Regions from separate parts of the Enterobacter sp. R4-368 genome, predicted to be linked through region 3. Evidence: predicted binding sites of a transcription regulator. Region 3 holds the regulator's gene; each other region holds the start of a gene.
The links. The regulator PurR, encoded in region 3, represses purine synthesis genes. The targets are predictions, from matches to a motif close to CANGCAAACGTTTGCNTG.
Positions count from the first base shown of each region.

Region 1: purL (phosphoribosylformylglycinamidine synthase) is a predicted target of PurR. The motif match lies at 4,446-4,463, and genes of this name have one in related genera.
Region 2: gcvT (glycine cleavage system aminomethyltransferase GcvT) is a predicted target of PurR. The motif match lies at 5,646-5,663, and genes of this name have one in related genera.

Region 1 is NC_021500.1:1,661,595-1,669,387, forward strand. Features, by position in the region: gene purL (phosphoribosylformylglycinamidine synthase) at 468-4,355, opposite strand; gene mltF (membrane-bound lytic murein transglycosylase MltF) at 4,595-6,187, shown strand; gene tadA (tRNA adenosine(34) deaminase TadA) at 6,207-6,731, opposite strand; gene yfhb (phosphatidylglycerophosphatase C) at 6,777-7,412, opposite strand; gene H650_RS07750 (MFS transporter) at 7,606-7,793, shown strand, end outside.
Region 2 is NC_021500.1:2,116,371-2,124,163, reverse strand. Features, by position in the region: gene H650_RS10000 (5-formyltetrahydrofolate cyclo-ligase) at 1-213, opposite strand, end outside; RNA gene ssrS (6S RNA) at 234-417, opposite strand; gene zapA (cell division protein ZapA) at 461-790, opposite strand; gene H650_RS09990 (YecA/YgfB family protein) at 1,018-1,596, shown strand; gene pepP (Xaa-Pro aminopeptidase) at 1,621-2,934, shown strand; gene ubiH (2-octaprenyl-6-methoxyphenyl hydroxylase) at 2,931-4,109, shown strand; gene ubiI (FAD-dependent 2-octaprenylphenol hydroxylase) at 4,128-5,330, shown strand; gene gcvT (glycine cleavage system aminomethyltransferase GcvT) at 5,754-6,848, shown strand; gene gcvH (glycine cleavage system protein GcvH) at 6,872-7,261, shown strand; gene gcvP (aminomethyl-transferring glycine dehydrogenase) at 7,435-7,793, shown strand, end outside.
Region 3 is NC_021500.1:727,159-734,951, reverse strand. Features, by position in the region: gene cfa (cyclopropane fatty acyl phospholipid synthase) at 1-935, opposite strand, end outside; gene punC (purine nucleoside transporter PunC) at 1,238-2,434, opposite strand; gene punR (DNA-binding transcriptional activator PunR) at 2,547-3,458, shown strand; gene purR (HTH-type transcriptional repressor PurR) at 3,477-4,502, opposite strand; gene cydH (cytochrome bd-I oxidase subunit CydH) at 4,800-4,889, shown strand; gene H650_RS03315 (MFS transporter) at 5,058-6,227, shown strand; gene sodB (superoxide dismutase [Fe]) at 6,282-6,863, opposite strand; gene H650_RS03305 (C40 family peptidase) at 6,988-7,793, opposite strand, start outside.

The sequences.
Region 1 (7,793 bases), 930 kb from region 3:
CGGGTATTAACCCGGCTTTGTTATGAAATTAGGCGGTGCCTAACTCGACGTTTCGCCCGATGCCTGATAAAGCAACGCAATTATCAGCAGGTGGACGGCAGGCACCTTTAAGTGCGTCATTCGAAGTTTATGTAGCGCGTCCCGAAGGGGCTGACATAAGGAGGTGAATGAGCCACTGCGTAATATTATGCAGGTATTGTGCCAACACGCCAACAATTAATTTAATCTATTGATTTTTAATAATTTAATATTTTAAAAATGAAAGTGTGATGTGCTTATCATTTCAACAACCTGTCGCTATTTAGCAACACACTGATAGCATCAAAAATAAATCATTTATAATCAATAAATTAAATGTCTCTTTTTGGAGACACCACTTGATACCCTATGTCGGGAAATGCAGACACTTTTGCTCAGACGAAAAAAAGCCCTCTTACAAAGAAGAGGGCTTACTGATGATGACGAAATTAACCCAACTGTTTACGGGCGTTGCGGAAGATACGCATCCACGGGCTGTCTTCGCCCCAGTTTTCCGGATGCCAGGAGTTGGAAACGGTGCGGAACACGCGCTCCGGGTGCGGCATCATAATGGTTACGCGCCCGCTTTCGCTGGTCACAGCCGTAATGCCGTTCGGTGAGCCGTTCGGGTTCGCCGGATAAGTTTCCGTCACGACCCCGGTGTTATCCACGTAGCGCAACGCCACCAGTCCTTTGCTTTCCAGCTGCGCCAGATGCGCGCCATCACGCACTTCTACGCGACCTTCACCATGGGAAACGGCGATTGGCATCTGCGAGCCGACCATACCGCTCAGCAGCAGCGACGGGCTTTGCGTCACTTCCACCAGGCTGAAGCGCGCTTCAAAGCGGTCGGAGTGGTTACGCACAAAGCGCGGCCACAGCTCGCTGCCCGGGATCAGTTCACGCAGGTTAGACATCATCTGGCAACCGTTACACACGCCAAGCGCCAGTGTCTGCGGGCGATGGAAGAAGGTTTCGAACTCGTCACGCACACGCTCGTTGAACAGAATCGATTTCGCCCAACCCTCACCTGCACCCAGCACATCGCCATACGAGAAGCCGCCGCAGGCAACCAGCGCCTGGAAGTGCTCAAGGCCAGTGCGCCCTGCCAGCAGATCGCTCATATGCACGTCAATGGCATCAAAACCGGCGCGATGGAATGCAGCCGCCATTTCAACGTGCGAGTTGACGCCCTGCTCACGCAGCACAGCCACTTTCGGCCGCGCACCGGTAGCAATGAACGGTGCAGCGATATCGTCGTTGATATCAAAAGAGAGCTTCACGTTAAGGCCCGGATCGTTGTCATTGGCTTTCGCCTGATGCTCCTGATCCGCACACTCCGGGTTATCACGCAGGCGCTGCATCTGCCAGGTGGTTTCCGCCCACCACATGCGCAGCTGAGTACGGCTTTCGCTAAACACCGCCTGGCCATCAGCTTCAATCACAAAGCGATCGCCAGCAACGGCAGTACCGAGATAGTGAACGCTATCCCCCAGACCATAAGCCGCGAGTACGCTTTCTACCGCTTCGCGATCGGCCGCGCGCACCTGAATCACCGCGCCCAGCTCTTCATTAAACAACGCCGCCAGACGATCCTGGCCCAGAGACGCGATATCAACGTTGATGCCGCAGTGACCGGTAAAGGCCATCTCTGCCAGCGTGACCAGCAGGCCGCCATCGGAGCGATCGTGATAGGCCAGCAGTTTGCGGTCCGCCACCAGCGCCTGGATAGCATCAAAGAAACCTTTCAGTTGCTCAACGTTACGCACATCAGCCGGTTTGTCCCCAAGCTGGCGGTAAACCTGTGCCAGCGCGGTGGCACCCAGTGCATTATTGCCATTACCCAGGTCAATCAGCAGCAGGGCGTTATCTTCCGTGGAAAGCTGCGGGGTAACCGTGCGGCGAACATCTTCAACACGGGCAAACGCGGTGATCACCAGTGACAGCGGCGAGGTCATTTCGCGCTGCTCGCTGCCTTCCTGCCAGCGGGTTTTCATCGACATGGAGTCTTTACCCACCGGAATGGTTAAACCGAGCGCCGGACAAAGCTCTTCGCCCACCGCTTTCACTGCGGCATACAGCCCGGCGTCTTCACCCGGGTGACCGGCGGCGGCCATCCAGTTCGCCGACAGCTTGATACGTTTGATATCGCCAATCTGCGTTGCAGCGATGTTAGTGAGCGCTTCACCCACCGCCAGGCGGGCGGAAGCGGCGAAGTCCAGCAGCGCAACCGGCGCACGTTCGCCCAGCGCCATCGCCTCACCGTAGTAGCTATCAAGGCTGGCGGTGGTGACTGCACAGTTCGCCACCGGAATCTGCCACGGGCCAACCATCTGATCGCGCGCGACCATACCGGTCACCGTACGGTCGCCGATGGTCACAAGGAAAGTTTTTTCCGCCACGGTCGGCAGGTGCAGCACGCGGTTAACCGCATCGGCAATGGAAATGCCCTGCACGTTCAGCGCTTCGCCAGCCGCCTGACGAGACGCGACATCGCGGGTCATCTTCGGCGTTTTACCCAGCAGCACATCCAGCGGCATATCGATCGGCTGGTTGTTAAAGTGGCTGTCGTTAAGCGTCAGATGTTGAGCTTCCGTCGCTTCACCAATCACCGCGTACGGCGCGCGCTCGCGGCGGCACAGCTCGTCAAACAGCGCCAGTTGATCGGCGGCAACCGCCAGCACGTAGCGCTCCTGCGATTCGTTACACCAGATCTCAAGCGGGCTCATTCCCGGCTCATCGCTCAGAATATCGCGCAGCTCAAAACGACCGCCGCGACCGCCGTCGCTCACCAGCTCCGGCATGGCGTTAGAAAGGCCGCCCGCGCCAACGTCGTGAATAAAGAGGATCGGGTTGGCATCACCCAGCTGCCAGCAGCGGTCGATAACTTCCTGGCAACGACGCTCCATCTCCGGGTTGTCACGCTGTACGGAGGCAAAATCAAGATCCGCGTCGGACTGACCGGAGGCCATCGACGACGCGGCGCCGCCGCCCAGACCGATATTCATCGCCGGACCGCCCAGCACGATCAGTTTCGCGCCAACGGTGATTTCACCTTTCTGCACGTGATCGGCACGGATGTTGCCGATGCCGCCCGCCAGCATGATCGGTTTGTGGTAGCCGCGCAGCTCTTCGCCATTGTGGCTGTTCACTTTCTCTTCATAAGTACGGAAGTAACCATTCAGCGCCGGACGACCAAATTCATTGTTGAACGCCGCGCCGCCCAGCGGGCCGTCGGTCATAATGTCCAGCGCAGTAACGATACGATCCGGTTTACCGAAATCCTCTTCCCACGGCTGTTCAAAGCCAGGAATACGCAGGTTAGAAACGGAAAAGCCCACCAGCCCCGCTTTTGGCTTCGCGCCACGGCCGGTTGCGCCTTCGTCGCGGATCTCGCCGCCGGAACCTGTCGCCGCCCCCGGCCACGGCGAAATCGCCGTCGGGTGGTTGTGAGTTTCCACCTTCATCAGAATATGCGCCGGTTCCTGATGGTAGTCGTAACGCCCTTCCCCGCGATCGGCGAAGAAGCGACCCACTTCGGAACCTTCCATCACTGCGGCATTATCTTTATAGGCCGACAGCACGAAATCCGGCGTTTGCTCGAAGGTGTTTTTGATCATTTTGAACAGCGACTTCGGCTGCTGCTTGCCATCAATCACCCAGTCGGCGTTGAAAATTTTGTGGCGGCAGTGCTCAGAGTTCGCCTGCGCGAACATATAAAGCTCGATGTCGTTCGGATTGCGCCCCAGGCGGGTAAACGCCTCTTGCAGGTAGTCGATTTCGTCTTCCGCCAGCGCCAGCCCCAGACGCAGGTTGGCATCAATCAGCGCCTGACGGCCTTCACCGAGCAGATCCACGCTCTGTACCGGCGCAGGCTGATGGTGCTCAAACAGGCGTTCGGCGTCGGCTTGTGACGTGAATACGCTCTCCATCATGCGGTCATGCAGCTCTGCGGCAACGTCGTTCCACTGGGCGTCAGTCAGCCCGGCTGCGTCAACGTAATAGGCGACGCCGCGCTCAAGGCGATTGATTTTGTTAAGGCCGCAGTTGTGGGCGATATCGGTAGCTTTAGAAGACCAGGGAGAGATGGTGCCGGGACGAGGAGTGACGAGCAGTAATTTTCCGGTCGGGGTATGGCTGCTAAGGCTCGGGCCGTATTTCAGCAAGCGCTGGAGCCGCGCGTATTCATCTTCTGTCAGCCCATCATTGAGATCGGCGAAGTGAGCGTATTCGGCGTAAATGTTGCTTACCGGGAGGTTGGCGGCCTGAAAACGTGCCAGCAGTTTGTTGATACGGAAAGCGGACAATGCAGGCGAACCACGCAGAATTTCCATCATAAGTCTCTCGTCTTCGATTACGAAGCGTCGGGGACGCTTTAAGTGTGCACCAGGGGAAAACGGGCGTCATTATAGAGAATCCTGCGCGTCGACGAAACCGTTTGCGTCGAAATAAAATCGCCGTCAATTTTTAACAATAGCTGTCGCCGAATGCTCTAATTAGTTGCCAACTGGCGTTTTGTTGCGCAGAATGCCGCTCAATCACCGACAAACCTTACTGTTATCATCACGAGAATCTTCTGAGGCAAAGCACGGCGCAGAGAATTAACTCCTTGAAAAAATTTAAGATTAATTATCTGCTCATCGGCATTGTCACCCTGCTGCTGGCAGCGGCCCTGTGGCCTTCTATCCCCTGGTTCGGCAAAGCCGACAATCGCATCGCGGCGATCAAAGCTCGTGGGGAGCTGCGCGTCAGTACGGTTGCCACACCGCTCACTTACAACACCGTTGATGGCAAAACGTATGGGCTGGATTACGATCTCGCGCAGCATTTCGCCGATTACCTTGGCGTCAAACTGAAAGTCACGGTGCGCCAGAATATCAGCCAACTGTTTGATGACCTTGATAATGACGACGCCGATATGCTCGCCGCCGGGTTGGTCTACAACAGCGAACGGGTGAAGAACTATCAAACCGGGCCGGTCTACTACTCGGTTTCTCAGCAACTGGTGTACCGCGTGGGCAGCTACCGCCCCCGTACGCTGGAATCCGTTAATGCCAGCCAGTTAACCATCGCTCCCGGTCATGTCGCCCTGGACGATCTGCGTGAATTAAAAGAGAAGAAGTACCCGGAGTTAAGCTGGACGGTGGATGAAAAGCTCGGCACGACCGCGTTGCTGCAACAAGTGGTCGACGGGAAACTGAGCTACACCGTCGCTGATTCGGTCGCCATTAGCCTGTTCCAGCGCGTGCACCCCGAGCTGGCGGTGGCGCTGGATATTACCGATGAGCAACCCGTCACCTGGTTTAGCAAGCGCGATGACGATAATACGCTGTCGGCCGCGATGCTCGATTTTTTCAATTATATGAATGAAGACGGCACACTTGCGCGGCTGGAGGAGAAATATCTCGGCCATGGCGAGGATTTTGACTATGTCGACACGCGTACCTTTTTACGCGCCGTCGATAGCGTGCTGCCGGATCTGCAACCGCTGTTTGAAAAATACGCCCAGGCGATCGACTGGCGACTGTTAGCGGCCATCTCTTATCAGGAGTCACACTGGGACTCCCAGGCCACTTCACCCACCGGCGTTCGCGGCTTGATGATGCTGACGCGTAATACGGCGCAGAGCTTAGGTTTAAGCGATCGCACTGACGCCGAGCAAAGCATCAGCGGCGGCGCGCGTTACCTGGTGGACATGATGAGCAAAGTGCCGGACACCGTGCCGCAGGATGAAAAAATCTGGTTCGCGCTGGCGGCTTACAATATGGGCTACGCGCACATGCTGGATGCCCGTGCGTTAACGGCGAAAACCAAAGGCAACCCGGACAGTTGGGCAGACGTGAAACAGCGCCTGCCGTTATTAAGCCAGAAACAGTACTACAGCAAGCTAACGTACGGCTACGCTCGCGGACACGAAGCCTATGCCTATGTAGAAAATATTCGTAAGTATGAAATTAGCCTGGTCGGTTATTTGCTGGAAAAAGAGAAAGAGGCCGCAAAAGCAGTGAAGCTGGCCAGGAGTTACCCGGCGGTATCAACAGAAGAATTAAATCGCCCGGCTTACGGCGTGCTGCCCTTTAGCGCGTTAACCGCTAATGAAGCCTTCCCGCGTAACCCGCTGCTGGTGTCCGACGCGCTGGTGCAAAACCCGCTGAAAGTTAACCGCTAGCGCTTAACGCCACTACGCGCTAAAAAGCTGTAGGATCGCCAGCCGGTTTTTTCAGGGCTTTCTTCTCCAGCCGACGCTGGCGGAAGAAATCGCTCAGCATCGCGGCGCATTCGTCGCGTAACACGCCTTCGGTTATCTCCACCCGATGGTTCATGCCCGGATGGTGCAACACATCAATCAACGATCCCGCCGCGCCGGTTTTCGCATCCCGCGCACCAAAAACCAGTTGACCGATACGGCTGTGCACCATGGCACCCGCGCACATAACGCATGGCTCCAGCGTGACATATAAAGTGGTATCAATAAGACGGTAGTTTTGCAGCACCAGCCCACCCTGGCGCAACGCCATAATTTCCGCATGCGCGGTAGGATCGTGGCGGCCAATCGGCCGGTTCCAGCCTTCGCCGATCACCTGACCGTTATGCACCAGCACCGCGCCTACCGGCACTTCGCCCTCTTCCCAGGCACGTTTCGCCAGCGTGAGCGCATGACGCATCCAGACGTCGTGATTCAGTTCAGGAATGGACAAAGCGAGATACTCCAGTAATTCAGGCGGAGCGCATTATACACAGCCGTTATCGGTTCGACACTACTCGAGCTGTTGCAAGTCGCCACGCGGCGTCACGCGCCAGCGGTGCTGGCAAAAATAGAGCAACGGGTTGTCTTGCTTGCTGTCGCTGTAACCGCTGTAGAGGCGCAACGGGGTACCGATTTTGCGTTCAAGCTGGGCGACTTTTTCATGACCGAGACAGCGCATAGTCAGCACCCAGCCACCGTAGCGGCGGCTGATTTGGCTGGCTATCAGATTAACGCGCGGGAGCCACGGGGTATCATAATAGACCTGCTCCACCAGCGGCTGCGGCGAGCCGGTAATCAGCCAGATATCCGCATCGGACGCCGCCAGATAGTTGGTTAACCGCGTTTGCACGACCGGGAAGGCGGTAACATGCTCACGAAACCAGCTGACAAATTTCTGCTGCAACGCATTCAGGTGCCGTTCGCTATGGCCAAACGTGCAGCCCCACAGCAGCAAGCTCATTGGCCAGCGCGCGGCGCGTCCTTTGAGTAATAATCCGCCCGCAATCACCGGCAACAAAGGCAGCACCAGCAACGCATTTAACGGCTGATGACGCAAAACGTAACGCAGAAACGTGCCAAACATATCCTGCTGATGCAGGGTACCATCCAGATCAAAAAAGACGACGCGGCGCTCGCTGTTAGCCAAATGGGAGTCCTCTGTTGGTTAACCTTCGACCGCCGGGCCTCTCCTTCTGGCGATCGCTCTTTCAATAGCCTAACAGATAGCCCCTCACTTTTCCGGTAACAATCGGTCACCGATACCTGTAATAATCAGCGGCTATGTTGGCAAAGCCAGGATGCTTTACACTGGCCCGAACCTATACTTCACCGCGATCCTGATGACAACACAACATACGCGCGCCTTTCATTTTGCCCCGTTTCGCCATCTGTTTTTTGCCCGTCTGCTGACGGTGCTCGGTAACGGCATTGCCCCCATTGCGCTGGCTTTTGCGGTGCTGGACATTGGCGGTTCCGCCACCGAACTCGGTATTGTGGTGGCCGCTCGCTCACTGTTTAACGTGGCGTT
Region 2 (7,793 bases), 1.4 Mb from region 3:
TTGCTCAATCAGCGGTTGGGTATCCAGCTCACCATCAAAAGAGAGAAACAACGCTACGCTGTGTGCCATCACAACCGGCGCATATGCTATCATGCGTGCCGCGGCCTGCTGGGCGAAGTGCGTTTGTTGTTCAGGAGTGAGTTCACGCCGGCGCTGGCGAATAATTTTGCGGATTTCTTGTCGTGACGAAGGAAAATCAGGAAGTTGCGTCATGATGGTTGTAAAAAAAGAAGGGAATCTCCGAGATGCCGCCGCTGGCTGTAACCCTTGAACCCTTGGTTCAAGGTGAATGCGTCGTCATAGCTTTAAGGCTTCTCGGACGGACCGAGCATGCTCACCAACCATGGATCGCCACATTCTTGTGGTATGAAATATCGGCTCAGGGGACTGGCCCGCTTGCAAACATCTCAGAGATATTTTTTGGCTTCACGGTCACTCTAACACAGATGACCCTGAAGCGTTATTCAAACTTTGGTCCCGGTCTTTCTGTTATGCGACCTTGATCAAGCAATGCCTGTTCGATGGTCTGCTGTAACATCCGAATACGCTGTTCCATGCTGGCGGCGTATTCGCGGGTCTTTGCTTTTTCCTGAGTCAGCTCGTAACTAATGTTCAACGCGGCGATAAACACCAACTGCTCAGTATTTGTGACTCTAGTGCGAACCTTCAGATCTTGCAACCGCTGATTCAGATCCTCCGCGGCCTGATTCAGAGCATCCCTCTGTTCAGGCGGGCAATTCACTCGCAGTGAACGGCCAAAAATTTGGATATCGACGGGTTGTGCAGACATGCCACCTTCCTGCTGTTTGACTGCGCCCTGCCTTCGCATCCGAGCCCTGGGCTGCGAAGGGGCGACACTATAAGCTACCCCGGCGCGCGCTTTCAAGCTTTTTGCGTCTATACCTTAATGATTCGGTGTGCATGCAAACGCATGGAACGTGAAGCATCACGGGTATATCACCAGGGGCCAAAGTGGTAGCATATCATGAATATTCCCCCCAACGACGACGAATGCGCATGTCTATACAGAACGAAATACCTGGTTACAACGATGTAGCCCAGCTACTCAACCAACAGGGCGTGGGATTACTTCCTGCTGAAATGCACGGGCTTATCGCGGGGATCCTTTGCGGCGGTAACAACGATAGTTCCTGGCAGCCGTTGCTGCATGATTTAACCAACGACGGTCTGGCATTCGGTCACGAGCTGGCGCAAGCGCTGCGCAGCATGCATTCAGCCACCAGCGACTCGCTGGAAGATGACGGTTTCTTGTTTCAGCTCTATCTGCCGGATGGCGACGACGTTAGCGTTTTCGACCGCGCCGACGCGCTGGCGGGCTGGGTGAACCATTTCCTGCTGGGGCTGGGCGTCACCCAGCCGAAGCTCGATAAAGTGACGGGTGAAACCGGCGAAGCGATTGACGATCTGCGCAATATTGCGCAACTGGGTTATGACGAAGACGAAGATCAAGAAGAGCTGGAAATGTCGCTCGAAGAGATCGTCGAGTACGTCCGCGTCGCGGCGCTGCTGTGCCACGACACGTTCACGCGCCCGCAGCCTACCGCACCGGAAGTGCGTAAGCCCACGTTACATTAATTCACCTTGTAGGGAGTCGGTGTCATGACACAGCTTGAATTTCTCCGTCGGCGCCAGGGATTGCTGGCGCAGATGGTTCCGGGCAGCGCGGCGCTAATTTTCGCCGCACCGGAAGCCACCCGCAGCGCAGACAGTGAATACCCGTACCGCCAGCACAGTGATTTCTGGTATTTCACCGGTTTTAACGAGCCGGAAGCGGTGCTGGTGCTGATCAAAAGTGATGACACCCACAACCACAGCGTGCTGTTCAACCGCGTGCGCGACAAAACCGCCGAGATCTGGTTTGGTCGTCGCCTGGGTCAGGAAGCCGCGCCGGAAAAGCTGGGCGTCGATCGCGCACTGGCGTTCCCGGAAATCAACGAACATCTTTATCAATTGCTTAACGGTCTTGATGCCGTGTACCACGCGCAGGGTGAATTCGACTATGCCGACACCATTGTGTTCACTGCGCTGGATAAGTTGCGCAAAGGCTCGCGTCAGAATCTGCTTGCGCCGCCAACGTTAACCGACTGGCGGCCGATGGTGCATGAAATGCGCCTGTTTAAATCTGCCGAAGAGATAGACGTGATGCGTCGCGCCGGGGAGATCTCCGCGCTGGCGCATACCCGCGCGATGCAGGTTTGCCGTCCGGGGATGTTTGAATATCAGCTTGAAGGTGAAATTCAGCACGAGTTTAACCGCCACGGCGCGCGTTTTCCCTCCTATAACACCATTGTGGGTTCCGGCGTCAACGGCTGCATTCTGCACTACACGGAAAATGAGAGCCAGATGCGTGACGGCGATCTGGTGTTGATTGATGCCGGTTGTGAATACAAAGGATATGCCGGTGATATCACCCGCACCTTCCCGGTAAACGGTAAATTCAGCCCGGCGCAGCGTGAAATCTACGATATCGTGCTGGCCTCGCTGGAACGAGCCCTTGCGCTTTTCCGCCCAGGCACGTCCATCCAGGAAGTGACCAGCGAAGTGGTGCGCATCATGATTACCGGGCTGGTGAAGCTCGGCATCCTGAAAGGTGAAGTCGATGAACTGGTGGAAAAAAACGCCCACCGCCCGTTTTTTATGCACGGCTTAAGCCACTGGCTCGGGTTGGATGTGCACGATGTCGGTGTCTATGGCAAAGATCGCTCGCGTGAGCTGGCACCGGGCATGGTGCTGACGGTTGAACCAGGTCTTTACATCGCGCCGGATGCCGATGTGCCGGAGCAGTATCGCGGTATTGGTATTCGTATTGAAGATGACATCGTCATCACCGAAGACGGCAACGAAAATCTGACCGCCAGCGTCGTGAAAACCGCTGACGAGATTGAAGCGCTGATGGCGGCATCACGTTCATGAGTGTGATTATCGTTGGCGGTGGCATGGCTGGCGCAACGCTTGCGCTGGCGATTTCTCATCTTACTCACGGCAAATTACCTGTTCATCTGGTAGAAGCCAGCGTTCCCGGCGCATCCGCACATCCGGGGTTTGACGCCCGCGCCATTGCGTTAGCGGCAGGCACGTGCCAGCAGCTGGCGCGTATCGGCATCTGGCAAGCCATCGCTTCCTGCGCAACGCCAATTTCAACGGTTCATGTCAGCGATCGCGGCCATGCAGGTTTTGTCACGCTGGATGCGCAGGATTACCACATCGATGCGCTTGGCTACGTTGTCGAACTGCACGACGTTGGGCAGCGGCTGTTCACGCTACTGCAAAACGCGCCCGGCGTTACGCTGCATTGCCCGGCGAAAGTCAGCGCGGTTGCCCGTGATGAGGGGCAGGTGAGCGTAACGCTGGAAAGTGGTGAATCGATTACTGGTCAGTTATTGGTGGCGGCAGACGGCTCCCGTTCACGCATTGGCGAGCAACTGGGTGTGGACTGGCAGCAAGCGCCTTATCACCAGGCGGCGGTCATCGCCAACGTCACCACCTCTGTGGCGCATCAGGGGCGGGCGTTTGAGCGTTTTACCCAACATGGCCCGCTGGCAATGTTGCCGATGTCACAAGGTCGCTGTTCGCTGGTGTGGTGTCATCCGCTGGAAAAACAGCAGCAGATTGCCGCCTGGTCTGACGAACGTTTCTGCCACGAGTTACAAAAAGCCTTTGGCTGGCGGCTTGGGCGCATCCTGCACGTGGGCAAACGCAGCGTTTACCCGCTGACGCTGACCGCGGCCTCTTCGCCTGTCTCGCACCGCGCGGTGCTGGTCGGCAATGCCGCGCAAACGCTGCATCCTATCGCCGGACAGGGTTTTAACCTCGGCATGCGCGATGTGATGACGCTGGCGGAAACGCTGGCTGAGGCGTGGGCGGCTCAGCGAGATGTTGGCTACTATCCCGTGTTGACGGGCTACCGCGATCGCCGCCATGCGGACAAAAAAGCCACTATCGGCGTCACCGATGGGCTGGTGCATCTGTTTGCCAATCACTGGATGCCGTTGGTCGTCGGGCGGAATGCCGGGCTGATGGCAATGGAATTATTTACTCCGGCGCGCGATGCGCTGGCGCAGCGTACCCTCGGTTGGGTTGCCCGTTAAAGACAAAAGGAGCGAAGAGTGCAGAGTGTTGATGTTGCGATTGTCGGCGGCGGTATGGTCGGGCTGGCGCTGGCCTGTGGTTTACAGGGCAGTGGGTTGCGCGTGGCGGTGCTGGAGCAGAATGAACCGACACCGCTGGCGGAGGATGCGCCTCCGGCGCTGCGCGTGTCAGCGATCAATGCTGCCAGCGAAAAGTTACTGACGCACCTTGGCGTCTGGTCAAACATTATTGCCCAACGTGCCGGGCGCTATCACGGCATGGAAGTGTGGGACAAAGACAGTTTTGGCCGCATCGCGTTTGACGACCAGAGCATGGGCTACAGCCATCTTGGTTACATTATCGAAAACGCGGTGATCCACCAGGCACTGTGGGATAAAGCCCGCCAATGCAAGGACGTCACCCTGCTGGCCCCGGCTGAGTTGCAGCAGGTGGCGTGGGGCGAAAACGACGCGTTTCTGACCTTAAAAGATGGCACCATGCTTACTGCACGGCTGGTGGTTGGCGCAGATGGCGCGAACTCCTGGCTGCGCAACAAGGCCGATATTCCGTTGACGTTCTGGGATTACCATCATCATGCGCTCGTGGCGACCATTCGCACCGATGAGCCGCATCAGGCGGTAGCGCGCCAGGTGTTTCACGCCGACGGCATTCTCGCGTTTTTGCCGCTTAACGATCCGCATTTGTGCTCAATTGTCTGGTCGCTGCCGCCTGAGCAGGCGAAAGCTATGCAGCAGGCGAGCGATGAAGCATTCAACCAGGCGCTGTGTGTGGCGTTCGATAATCGCCTTGGACTGTGCCGTGTTGAGAGCGAACGTCAGGTCTATCCGCTCACCGGCCGCTATGCGCGCCAGTTTGCCGGGCACCGCCTGGCGCTGGTTGGCGATGCAGCGCACACTATTCACCCGCTGGCGGGGCAGGGTGTTAATCTCGGGTTTATGGATGTCGCTGAGTTGATCACCGAGCTGAAGCGTCTGAGCCGTGAAGGTAAAGACATTGGTCAACATCTTTATTTGCGCCGCTATGAGCGCAGCCGCAAACACAGCGCGGCGCTGATGCTGGCCGGGATGCAGGGCTTTCGCGAACTCTTCTCAGGTGCAAACCCGGCTAAGAAACTGCTGCGCGATATCGGCCTGAAACTGGCAGATACCCTTCCCGGTGTGAAAACGCGGTTGTTACGCCAGGCGATGGGTCTTAACGATCTGCCTGAGTGGTTACGTTAACTGCATCACACTTTCCCTTCCCGGTCCCGGGAAGGGATACCTCTACCTCATTTGAAATATTCTAATTTCACCTCATTTTTCGGATTAGATTTTCTCATGTTACGTTTTTTTCTTTTCGGGAAAATCCACTCTTTTACAGAGTGAAATGCTGCACTCTCCTCTGGTTTGTCGTTGATGCTGATTTTTTATGAAGGGTGAGGCGTTATTCAACAGAATAATGCTCTAATGGCATTTTGTGCGTGACGGGTCATAAGCTAATGTGATGGACCATTTTTCCTTATGGTTAAGCACTGCTTTCGGTGATAAGTTCAGGCCAAAGAGAACGTTTGCGTCGACGTCGTAAAACGGTGTCGGCACCAGTTGTTTTGGCGCAAATCACGCCGCCGAAAAACGTGATGGCTCAGCTTATTCGACGAGGAAAAGATGGCTCAGCAGACCCCTTTATACGAACAACACACGCTAAACGGTGCCCGCATGGTGGACTTCCATGGCTGGATGATGCCGCTGCATTACGGCTCGCAAATTGACGAGCACCATGCGGTGCGCACCGATGCCGGAATGTTTGATGTGTCGCATATGACCATCGTCGATCTCAAAGGCAGCCGCACCCGGGAGTTTCTGCGTTATTTGCTGGCAAACGACGTCGCAAAACTCACGAAGCCCGGTAAAGCGCTCTATTCCGGTATGCTAAATGCCTCGGGCGGCGTAATTGATGACTTAATCGTCTATTACTTTACCGAAGATTTCTTCCGCCTCGTTGTAAACTCCGCCACCCGCGAAAAAGACCTCTCCTGGATTTCCCAACACGCTGAACCTTATGCCATCGACATCACCGTCCGTGATGATTTGTCGCTGATTGCGGTCCAGGGCCCGAACGCGCAGGCGAAAGCCGCCAGCCTGTTTACAGACGAGCAGCGCCGCGCCGTTGAAGGTATGAAACCGTTCTTTGGCGTTGAAGCCGGTGATCTGTTCATTGCGACCACCGGTTATACCGGTGAAGCAGGGTATGAAATTGCGCTGCCTAACGAAAAAGCGCCCAGCTTCTGGCAGGCGCTGGTCAATGCGGGCGTGAAACCTTGCGGCCTGGGCGCGCGCGACACGCTGCGTCTGGAAGCGGGTATGAACCTGTACGGTCAGGAGATGGATGAAGGTATCTCTCCGCTGGCCGCCAACATGGGCTGGACGATTGCCTGGGAGCCGCAGGAGCGAGACTTTATTGGCCGCGACGCGCTGGAACTGCAGCGTGAAAAAGGCACCGAACAGCTGGTTGGCCTGGTGATGACGGAAAAAGGCGTATTGCGTAATGAACTGCCGGTGCACTTCACCGATGCGCATGGCAATGTGCAAAAAGGCGTGATCACCAGCGGTACGTTCTCGCCTACGCTCGGCTACAGTATTGCACTGGCGCGTGTTCCGGCGGGGATCGGCGAAAATGCCGTTGTACAGATCCGCAACCGTGAAATGCCGGTCAAAGTCACTAAACCTGTTTTTGTGCGCGCTGGCAAAGCTGTCGCGTAACCTTTTTATCTGGAGAGAATGAAATGAGCAACGTACCAGGCGAACTGAAATACAGCAAAGAACACGAGTGGCTGCGCAAAGAAGCGGACGGGACCTACACCGTTGGCATCACCGAACACGCACAGGAACTGCTGGGCGATATGGTGTTTGTCGATCTGCCGGAAGCGGGCACGACCGTTAGCGCGGGCGATGATTGCGCCGTTGCCGAATCGGTAAAAGCGGCTTCTGATATCTACGCGCCAATCAGCGGTGAGATCGTGGCAGTCAACGACCAACTGGCGGATTCACCAGAGCTGGTCAACAGCGAGCCGTATGGCGAAGGCTGGATCTTCAAAATTAAAGCCAGCGACGAAGCAGAAATTGCCGCCCTGCTGGACGCAACAGCCTACGCCGCACTGCTCGAAGACGAGTAAATACGCCTTATCCTTCGCGTAGCAGACGCGTTGGCTTCCTCGCTATCCCCAGTTGCTTACTGATGTTTGCGCCTGGGGATATGCTGCGTCGCCGCCTTCCTGCAACGCGAAGGGTTCAGCGTATTCAGGTAATTTCTACATCGATTCACTGCACGTTTCAGGAACCATCGCTCATGACACAGACTTTAAGCCAGCTTGAAAACCGTGGCGCTTTCATTGGACGTCACATCGGGCCGGATGCTCAGCAACAGCAGGAGATGCTGAACACAGTTGGCGCGGATTCGTTAAACGCACTGATTGGCCAGATCGTGCCAAAAGACATCCAGCTTGCAACACCGCCGCAGGTTGGGGAATCGACCACTGAGTTCGCGGCCCTGGCCGAGCTGAAAGCGATTGCCAGCCGCAACAAGCGCTTTAAGTCTTACATTGGCATGGGCTACACCGCCGTGCAGCTGCCACCAGTTATTCTGCGCAACATGCTGGAAAATCCGGGCTGGTACACCGCTTACACCCCGTATCAGCCAGAAGTGTC
Region 3 (7,793 bases):
TTATGCCAGTCTTCCATCACAAAGTGTGATTCGCTGGCATCCGCAATCTGGCGAACAGAAGGCAAACAACCATTCGGGAAGATGTAGCGGTTGATCCACGGATCCACATTATGATCGGTACGTTTTGAGCCGATGGTATGCAGTAAAAAAATGCCATCGGGTTTCAGGTTACGATCGACAACGCGGAAATAGGTCGCATAGTTTTTTGGCCCGACATGTTCAAACATGCCAACGGAAACAATGCGGTCAAATTGCTCGTCGAGATCGCGATAATCCTGCAAACGGATATCGACATCCAACCCTTCGCAACGCTTCTGCGCCAGCTTTTGCTGCTCTGCGGAGATCGTCACGCCAACCACACTGACGCCGTAATTTTGCGCCATAAACTGCGCCAGACCACCCCATCCACAGCCAATATCCAGCACGCGCATGCCGGGTTTCAACTGCAGCTTTTCACCAATAAGCCGCAATTTTGCCCGTTGTGCATCGTCCAGCGTTTCAGCGTCTTTCCAGTAGGCGCAAGAGTATTGCATCTGCGGGTCCAGCATGCGGGTAAACAGATCATTACCAAGATCGTAATGTTCTTTGCCCACAATCCAGGCCCTTTTTTTACTTTGCAGATTAAATAATCTTGCTCCGGCAATGCGGAGTGTATCTTTGAAATGGTGCGGAAGTTGGTTTTCCAGCCCGGCGCGTAAGACTTTGGTGAAAAATATGTCCAGGCGGGCGCAATCCCACCAGCCGTCCATATAACTTTCGCCGAGTCCGAGCGAGCCTTCCTGTAAAACACGTTTGAAAAAATCAGGATTTTTCACCTGAATATCTGACGCTGCGGGACCGTTGACGCGGATACCTGCGCGACCCAGCAGTTCGTTTGCTATACGGAACCAATTGTCATCCCGTACGCTAACTTCTTCTATACACGATGAACTCATAACTTCTCCATCACTCGCAGTGATCAGAACCTTCAAACAGCGTAGACGCTTTTTCGGGCTTGTGAGAAATCTCACGGTTTTTACCGTGAGGCTGATATCCGACGTAGAACAGAGGAAGGGAGAGGACCCTTGCCGAAAGGCCTTCCATGGGTAAACGGGTACAATCCGGTACCCGTTAATGCATAATATTTATCGTATTTATTAAACAGCCGAAAATGAGTATAGGCTTCAAAATCAGGTGATTCAATAAAAAGCCCGTAGCAAGCTAACCACTGTGTTGTTGATAGTCGCTTGCGCAACTATTAATGCGACGAGGAAGCCACAGCCTTTTTACCTGCTAATTCATCGTGCGTGCGGCGCTGAAGGCGATAACCCAGCGCGACCAGTAGTACCATTGCCAGCATGACACTGGTGGTCGTCAGCAGTGGTGTGGCGATGAGCCATGAGACCACCAGGCTTGCCAGAAAACATAAACCCAGCTGTAGCGTATTCTGTAGGGCGGCTGCGCGGCCGGTTGCCTGCGGGAAAGGACGCAGCGCCTGCGCGACCACGATAGGGTAAATCGCGCCGTTGGCCATTGCCATAAAGCAGAAGGGGATGAGCAGCGCGGCCAGCGACACGTCCGGCATAAAACCGACGGCCCAGGTGGCGAGGACACTTAACGCGAACGCCCCCAGCAGCCATGGCAACAAACGAGAACCCTGCCATTTCTGCAACGCGGCACGGCAACCGTAACCGCCCACCAAAAAGGCGATGGTTTGCGGCACATAACTGAGGCCAATAACCGATGGGCCATAACCCATTTCATGCAGAATAAACGGTGAACCGGTCAGCCAGGCGAAGAAACTGGCTGAGCAGGCGGCATAGATAATCACATTCCCGCGATAATCCCGGGCACGCAGCAGATCCATAAATGTCAGCGGTTGTTCGTGGTGTTCACTTTTCTGCGCGGGTGATTTCAGCCGCCATGCCGGGATCATCAGAATTAGCGTTATCGCCAGTAAAGTGGCGAAAATGGCCTGCCAGCTGAAATGCGCAAGGATCCAGGCGCCCAGCAGCGGTGCCAGTGCCGGCGTCAAACCCACGAGCGGCATAATGGTGGCGAAGATGCGATTGACGCGATGCGCGGGGTAGTTATCCGTCACCAGCGCCTGCCAGCTTACTGTCGCGGCGCAGACGCCGACCGCCTGGAGAAAGCGCAGTACCAGCAGCAGGGTTGCATCACGTACCCATAATGTTCCAAGACAGCCCAGCGCGAAAATCGCCAGCCCGGCCAGCAAAACCGGCTTGCGACCATAGCGATCTGATAGCGGCCCCCATACCAGTTGCGCAATGGCAAAGCCCGCCAGAAACAGGCTTAAAGTCGCGCTAACCACCGCAGACGATGTGTCTAAATCTTGCTGTATCGCGCTGAAGGCGGGGAGGTACATATCAGTGGCTAAAAAGCCGAGCACGCTTAATCCCGCGAGCCAGACTAAAAATCCGTTGCCAGGTTGCATTGGTGTTTCTCTTTAATTGCAGGTAATCAGGGCTGTCGAGTGTAAGGAGTGCATTAGCGCTTGTGAAACGCTAATATTTGCGTAGTGGTTTCAAATTTTTTGCAGGCAGATTATGTGGTCAGAATATTCGCTGGAAGTGGTTGATGCTGTCGCGCGCAATGGCAGTTTTAGCGGTGCGGCGCAGGAGTTACACCGTGTACCTTCTGCGGTGAGCTATACCGTGCGGCAACTTGAAGAGTGGCTGGCTGTTCCGCTGTTTGAACGCCGCCATCGGGATGTTGAGCTTACGCCTGCCGGAGTCTGGTTTTTGAAAGAAGGGCGAGCTGTTATCAAAAAAATGCAGATCACCCGTCAGCAGTGCCAGCAAATTGCCAACGGCTGGCGCGGGCAACTGGCGATCGCCGTCGACAACATCGTAAAACCTGAACGTACCCGGCAATTAATCGTCGATTTCTATCGACATTTCAGTGATGTTGAGTTGCAGGTCTACCAGGAAGTCTTTAACGGTGTCTGGGATGCGCTTGCTGACGGGCGGGTGGAGCTGGCGATCGGCGCAACGCAGGCTATTCCCGTCGGTGGGCGTTATGCGTTTCGCGATATGGGAATGCTGAGCTGGAAATGCGTGGTTTCCAGTCGCCATCCGCTGGCGTCACTGGCAGGCCCGCTTAGCGACGATACCTTGCGCAACTGGCCTTCACTTATCCAGGAAGATACGTCCCGCTCGTTGCCGAAACGTATTACCTGGCTGCTGGATAATCAGAAACGCGTGATTGTTCCTGATTGGGCGTCGTCGGAGGCGTGCTTATCGGCAGGGTTATGCGTGGGAATGGTGCCGGCCCACTTTGCCCGCCCGCGGCTCGACAGCGGTGACTGGGTTGCGCTGACCCTGGAAAATCCCTTCCCGGATGCGGCGTGCTGCCTGACATGGCAACAAAATGAGGCGTCCCCGGCGTTAAACTGGCTGCTGGAATATCTGGGAGATAGCGAAACGCTGAATGACGAGTGGTTACGGGAGCCGAATTAACGGCTCCGTAATAAGCGGTTAGCGGCGGTAGTCGCGGAACGGGCCATCGGCCACGGAACGGCGTTCAACCAGACGCGGATGTACTTCAATAGACTGCGACTCTTCGCGCTTGTTGACGATACGATCAAGCAGCATGGTAAACGCCGTTTCTCCCAGCGAATCTTTCGGCTGGTGAATCGTGGTCAGGGCCGGGGTGAAGAAGCGTGAGTTACGTACGTTGTCATAACCAATCAGGGAAATATCCTGCGGTACGCGTAAACCCATCTCATCGGCAGCGCACAGTGCGCCCATCGCCATAATGTCACCGCCGCAAAAGACTGCGGTAGGGCGATGCGCCTGATTGAGGATTTGCTGCATCGCGCGATAGCCGGATTCCGGCTCGAAATCGCCCTGCACGATCCAGTTTTCCGGCACGCTGATAAGGGCTTCTTCCATCGCTTTCATAAAGCCGGCCAGACGGCCAGCGCCAGTGTTACGCTCCAGCGGGCCGGGGATCACGCCAATATCGCGGTGTCCGCGATCAATAAGGTAGCGCCCGGCCATATAACCGCCTTCAAAGGCGTTATCAATAACGGAATCCGTAAAGTCGGCCTTCGCTTCGCCCCAGTCCATCACTACCATCGGAATATGGCGGTACTCTTCCAGCATGCTCAACAGCGATTCCGGGTATTCGGAACACATTACCAGCAAACCATCAACGCGCTTTTGCGCCATCATCGACAGATAAGCACGCTGTTTTTCGAGGCTATTCCAGGCATTGCCGAGGATCAGGGTATAACCCTTCTGGAAGCACTTTTTCTCTACGGCTTCAATAATTTCAGCAAAGTAGGCCGCTTCACTGCTGGTGGCCAGCAAGCCGATCGATTTAGTGTGATTCACTTTCAGGCTGCGGGCGACGGCGCTGGGGGAATAGTGCAACTCTTTAATCGCCGCCCACACAGCGTTGCGCGTCTCTTCGGCGACGAAACGGGTTTTGTTAATTACATGTGATACGGTTGTAGTGGAAACGTTTGCTCGTTTCGCTACGTCTTTAATCGTTGCCATCAGATATCACTCCAGACCATATCATAAGCTCCTGATAATACTTAAGGTAAACGTTTGCCTTTAATCACCCTGTACCCATCAAAGGGGGTGCGGTACGCCGGGAAAACGACACTGGACGTCAGGAGGGGAGTCAATGGCCGGTACGCTAATAAATTTAGCGTCGAATTTTGTCTGATCTTGAGCAAAAGGGGAAGTATTAAAACGTTTCTCCTGCGAATTCCCGCAAGATTTTTAAGATAATTTGTGCAAAAATGCGTTATCTCACTTTTTGTGGGGAAATTAAAAAGGGGAAAATTGATGAGCACCGATCTGAAGTATTCTTTAATCACTACCGTCATCGTTCTGAGCCTGATTGTTTTCGGCGGTCTGACTGCTGCACTGCATTGATCTATCGCGAGGGAGAGCCTTTTCTCCCTCGGTTTTCTTCCCCGCCATTGTTATCACTTCTGCAATAATCTTTTGTCATTCTGCTAACTTCTGTTTTTTGTGATAGCTGTCATACTTTTGGCTTCAGCGACAGGGTCGCAAGTCGGCATGTCTATTTTGGAGTCACAGATGAAAATTAATTTCCCTTTGCTTGCCCTGGCGATTGGCGCCTTCGGCATTGGTACCACCGAGTTTTCCCCGATGGGATTACTGCCGGTTATTGCCCGCGGCGTCGACGTTTCTATTCCGGCGGCGGGGATGCTGATTAGCGCCTACGCTATCGGCGTAATGGTCGGTGCGCCGTTAATGACATTGCTGCTGTCTCACCGCGGCAGACGCAATGCCCTGATCTTTTTGATGGCGATTTTTACGCTCGGTAACGTGCTGTCGGCGATTGCGCCGGATTACGCCACATTAATGCTGGCGCGGATCGTCACCAGCCTGAACCACGGCGCGTTTTTTGGTCTTGGCTCGGTGGTGGCGGCAAGCGTTGTCGCCAAAGAGAAGCAGGCCAGCGCAGTGGCAACCATGTTTATGGGGCTGACCATTGCTAACATTGGCGGTGTGCCTGCCGCAACCTGGCTGGGTGAAACCATTGGCTGGCGTATGTCCTTCATGGCCACCGCCGGGCTGGGTGTGATTGCCATGGCAAGCCTGTTCTTTTCGCTGCCGAAAGGTGGCACAGGTGAGCGCCCGGACGTACGTAAAGAGCTGTCGGTACTGGTACGCCCACAAGTGTTGTCCGCATTGCTGACCACCGTGCTCGGCGCAGGCGCCATGTTCACGCTGTATACCTACATTGCGCCGGTACTGCACACCATTACCGATGCCACTCCCGTTTTTGTGACGGCGATGCTGGTGTTGATTGGCGTTGGTTTCTCCATTGGTAATTATCTTGGCGGCAAACTGGCGGATCGCTCGGTCACCGGCACGCTGAAAGGTTTTTTGATCCTGCTGATTGCCATCATGCTGGCGATCCCGTTCCTGGCGCGCAGTGAAGTGGGCGCAGCCATCAGCATGGTGGTGTGGGGCGCGGCGACGTTTGCGGTGGTTCCGCCGTTGCAGATGCGTGTCATGCGCGTTGCGCATGAAGCACCGGGCCTTTCATCTTCAGTCAATATCGGTGCCTTTAACCTCGGTAACGCGCTGGGCGCGGCAGCCGGTGGGGCAGTGATTTCCGCTGGGCTGGGTTATGATTTCGTCCCGGTTATGGGGGCAATTATTGCCGGGCTGGGCCTGCTGGTGGTGCTGTTCTCTGGTCACTCTCAGCCAGAACGTGCCTGTGCCGCAGCAGAATAAATAGCACAAATGCAAAAAAGGAGGGGCTAGCCCCTCCTTTGTTTTATGCCGCGTTTATGCCGCTAAATTTTTGGCCACGAATGACCAGTTTACCAGCGCCCAGAAATGTTCGAGGTAGTTCGGACGCGCATTACGGTAATCGATGTAATACGCATGTTCCCAGACATCGACGGTTAACAGCGGGGTTGCATCGCTTGTCAGCGGAGTGCCCGCATTAGACGTTGAAACAATGGCTAATGTGCCATCCGCTTTTTTCACCAGCCACGTCCAGCCAGCACCGAAGTTTTTAACCGCAGCATCGGTGAATTGCGCTTTGAATTCGGCAAAGCTGCCGAATGATTTGGCGATAGCTGCCGCCAGCTCACCGGTCGGTTCACCGCCAGCATTCGGGGCCAGGCAGTTCCAGTAGAAAGTATGATTCCAGACCTGGGCTGCATTATTGAACACGCCGCCTTCGCTGCTTTTCACAATCTCTTCCAGCGATTTACCTTCAAAAGCGCTGCCTTTGATCAGGTTGTTGAGGTTGGTGACATACGTCTGATGGTGTTTACCATAGTGGTATTCCAGCGTTTCGGCTGAGATATGCGGCGCCAGGGCGTCTTTTGCATACGGTAATGCAGGTAATTCAAACGACATTGCTATTCTCCTTTCATTATTTTAATAACACCCAATAGCCCTACTGGATGTGCGGATTAGGGTAGCAAATCGAAAGGCCAGACAAAAGAGGGAGTTACCTGCCGCAGGCGCGGCAGGTGAGGGGTCAGCGAATGGTTTTCGGCGTCACGACGCGACGCGCGCCAACATAATGGCGCTGCCAGTAATCTTCACTCAGCGAGGTAACCTGAATGTCCTGGCCGCTACGCGGAGACTGAATGAATTTACCATTACCGACGTACACGCCCACGTGATCGGCGGTACCACGGCCCTGGGTACGGAAGAACACCAGATCGCCGCTCTCCAGTTCCGCCACATTCACCGGCGATGCATCGCGCAGGTGATACATTTCATTGGCGGTACGCGGAATACGGAATTTCACCAGATCCTTATATGCGTAATAGACCAGACCGCTGCAATCGAAACCGGTGCTTGGTGAGGTGCCGCCCCAGTGATAAGGCTTGCCAATCTGATTCATCAGCTTGGACATGGCGGTTTTTTGTGCTTTTTGAATGCGAACTTTATGCACATCGGCGATGGCGTTAGTGCTTTTAACCTTCACACAATGCGGCTTGTGGCCTTTGCGCGGCGTACATTTCTCAGTCCAGGTGACGGCGGTGGTTTTTAACGGGCTGGATGTATTACGACGCGAGGTGATTTTGCTGGCTTTTTTGCTGGTAGTAACTTTTTTGTTTGCCGGAGCTTTTTTACTCTCCGTTGTTTTTTTGCTGGTGGTTTTTTCTGCCGGACTGCGACTGTTTTTCTTTGGTGTCTTTTGTGATGTATTTTTTTTCTTACGTTCGGATGCTTTCGCCAGATGCGATTTTTGCACGGCCGACGCTCGCGCCTGTTCAGAGGCACTCGCTAATGGCGTGAAAGAAATCGTGGTGAACAACAAAGCACAGAGCGTGA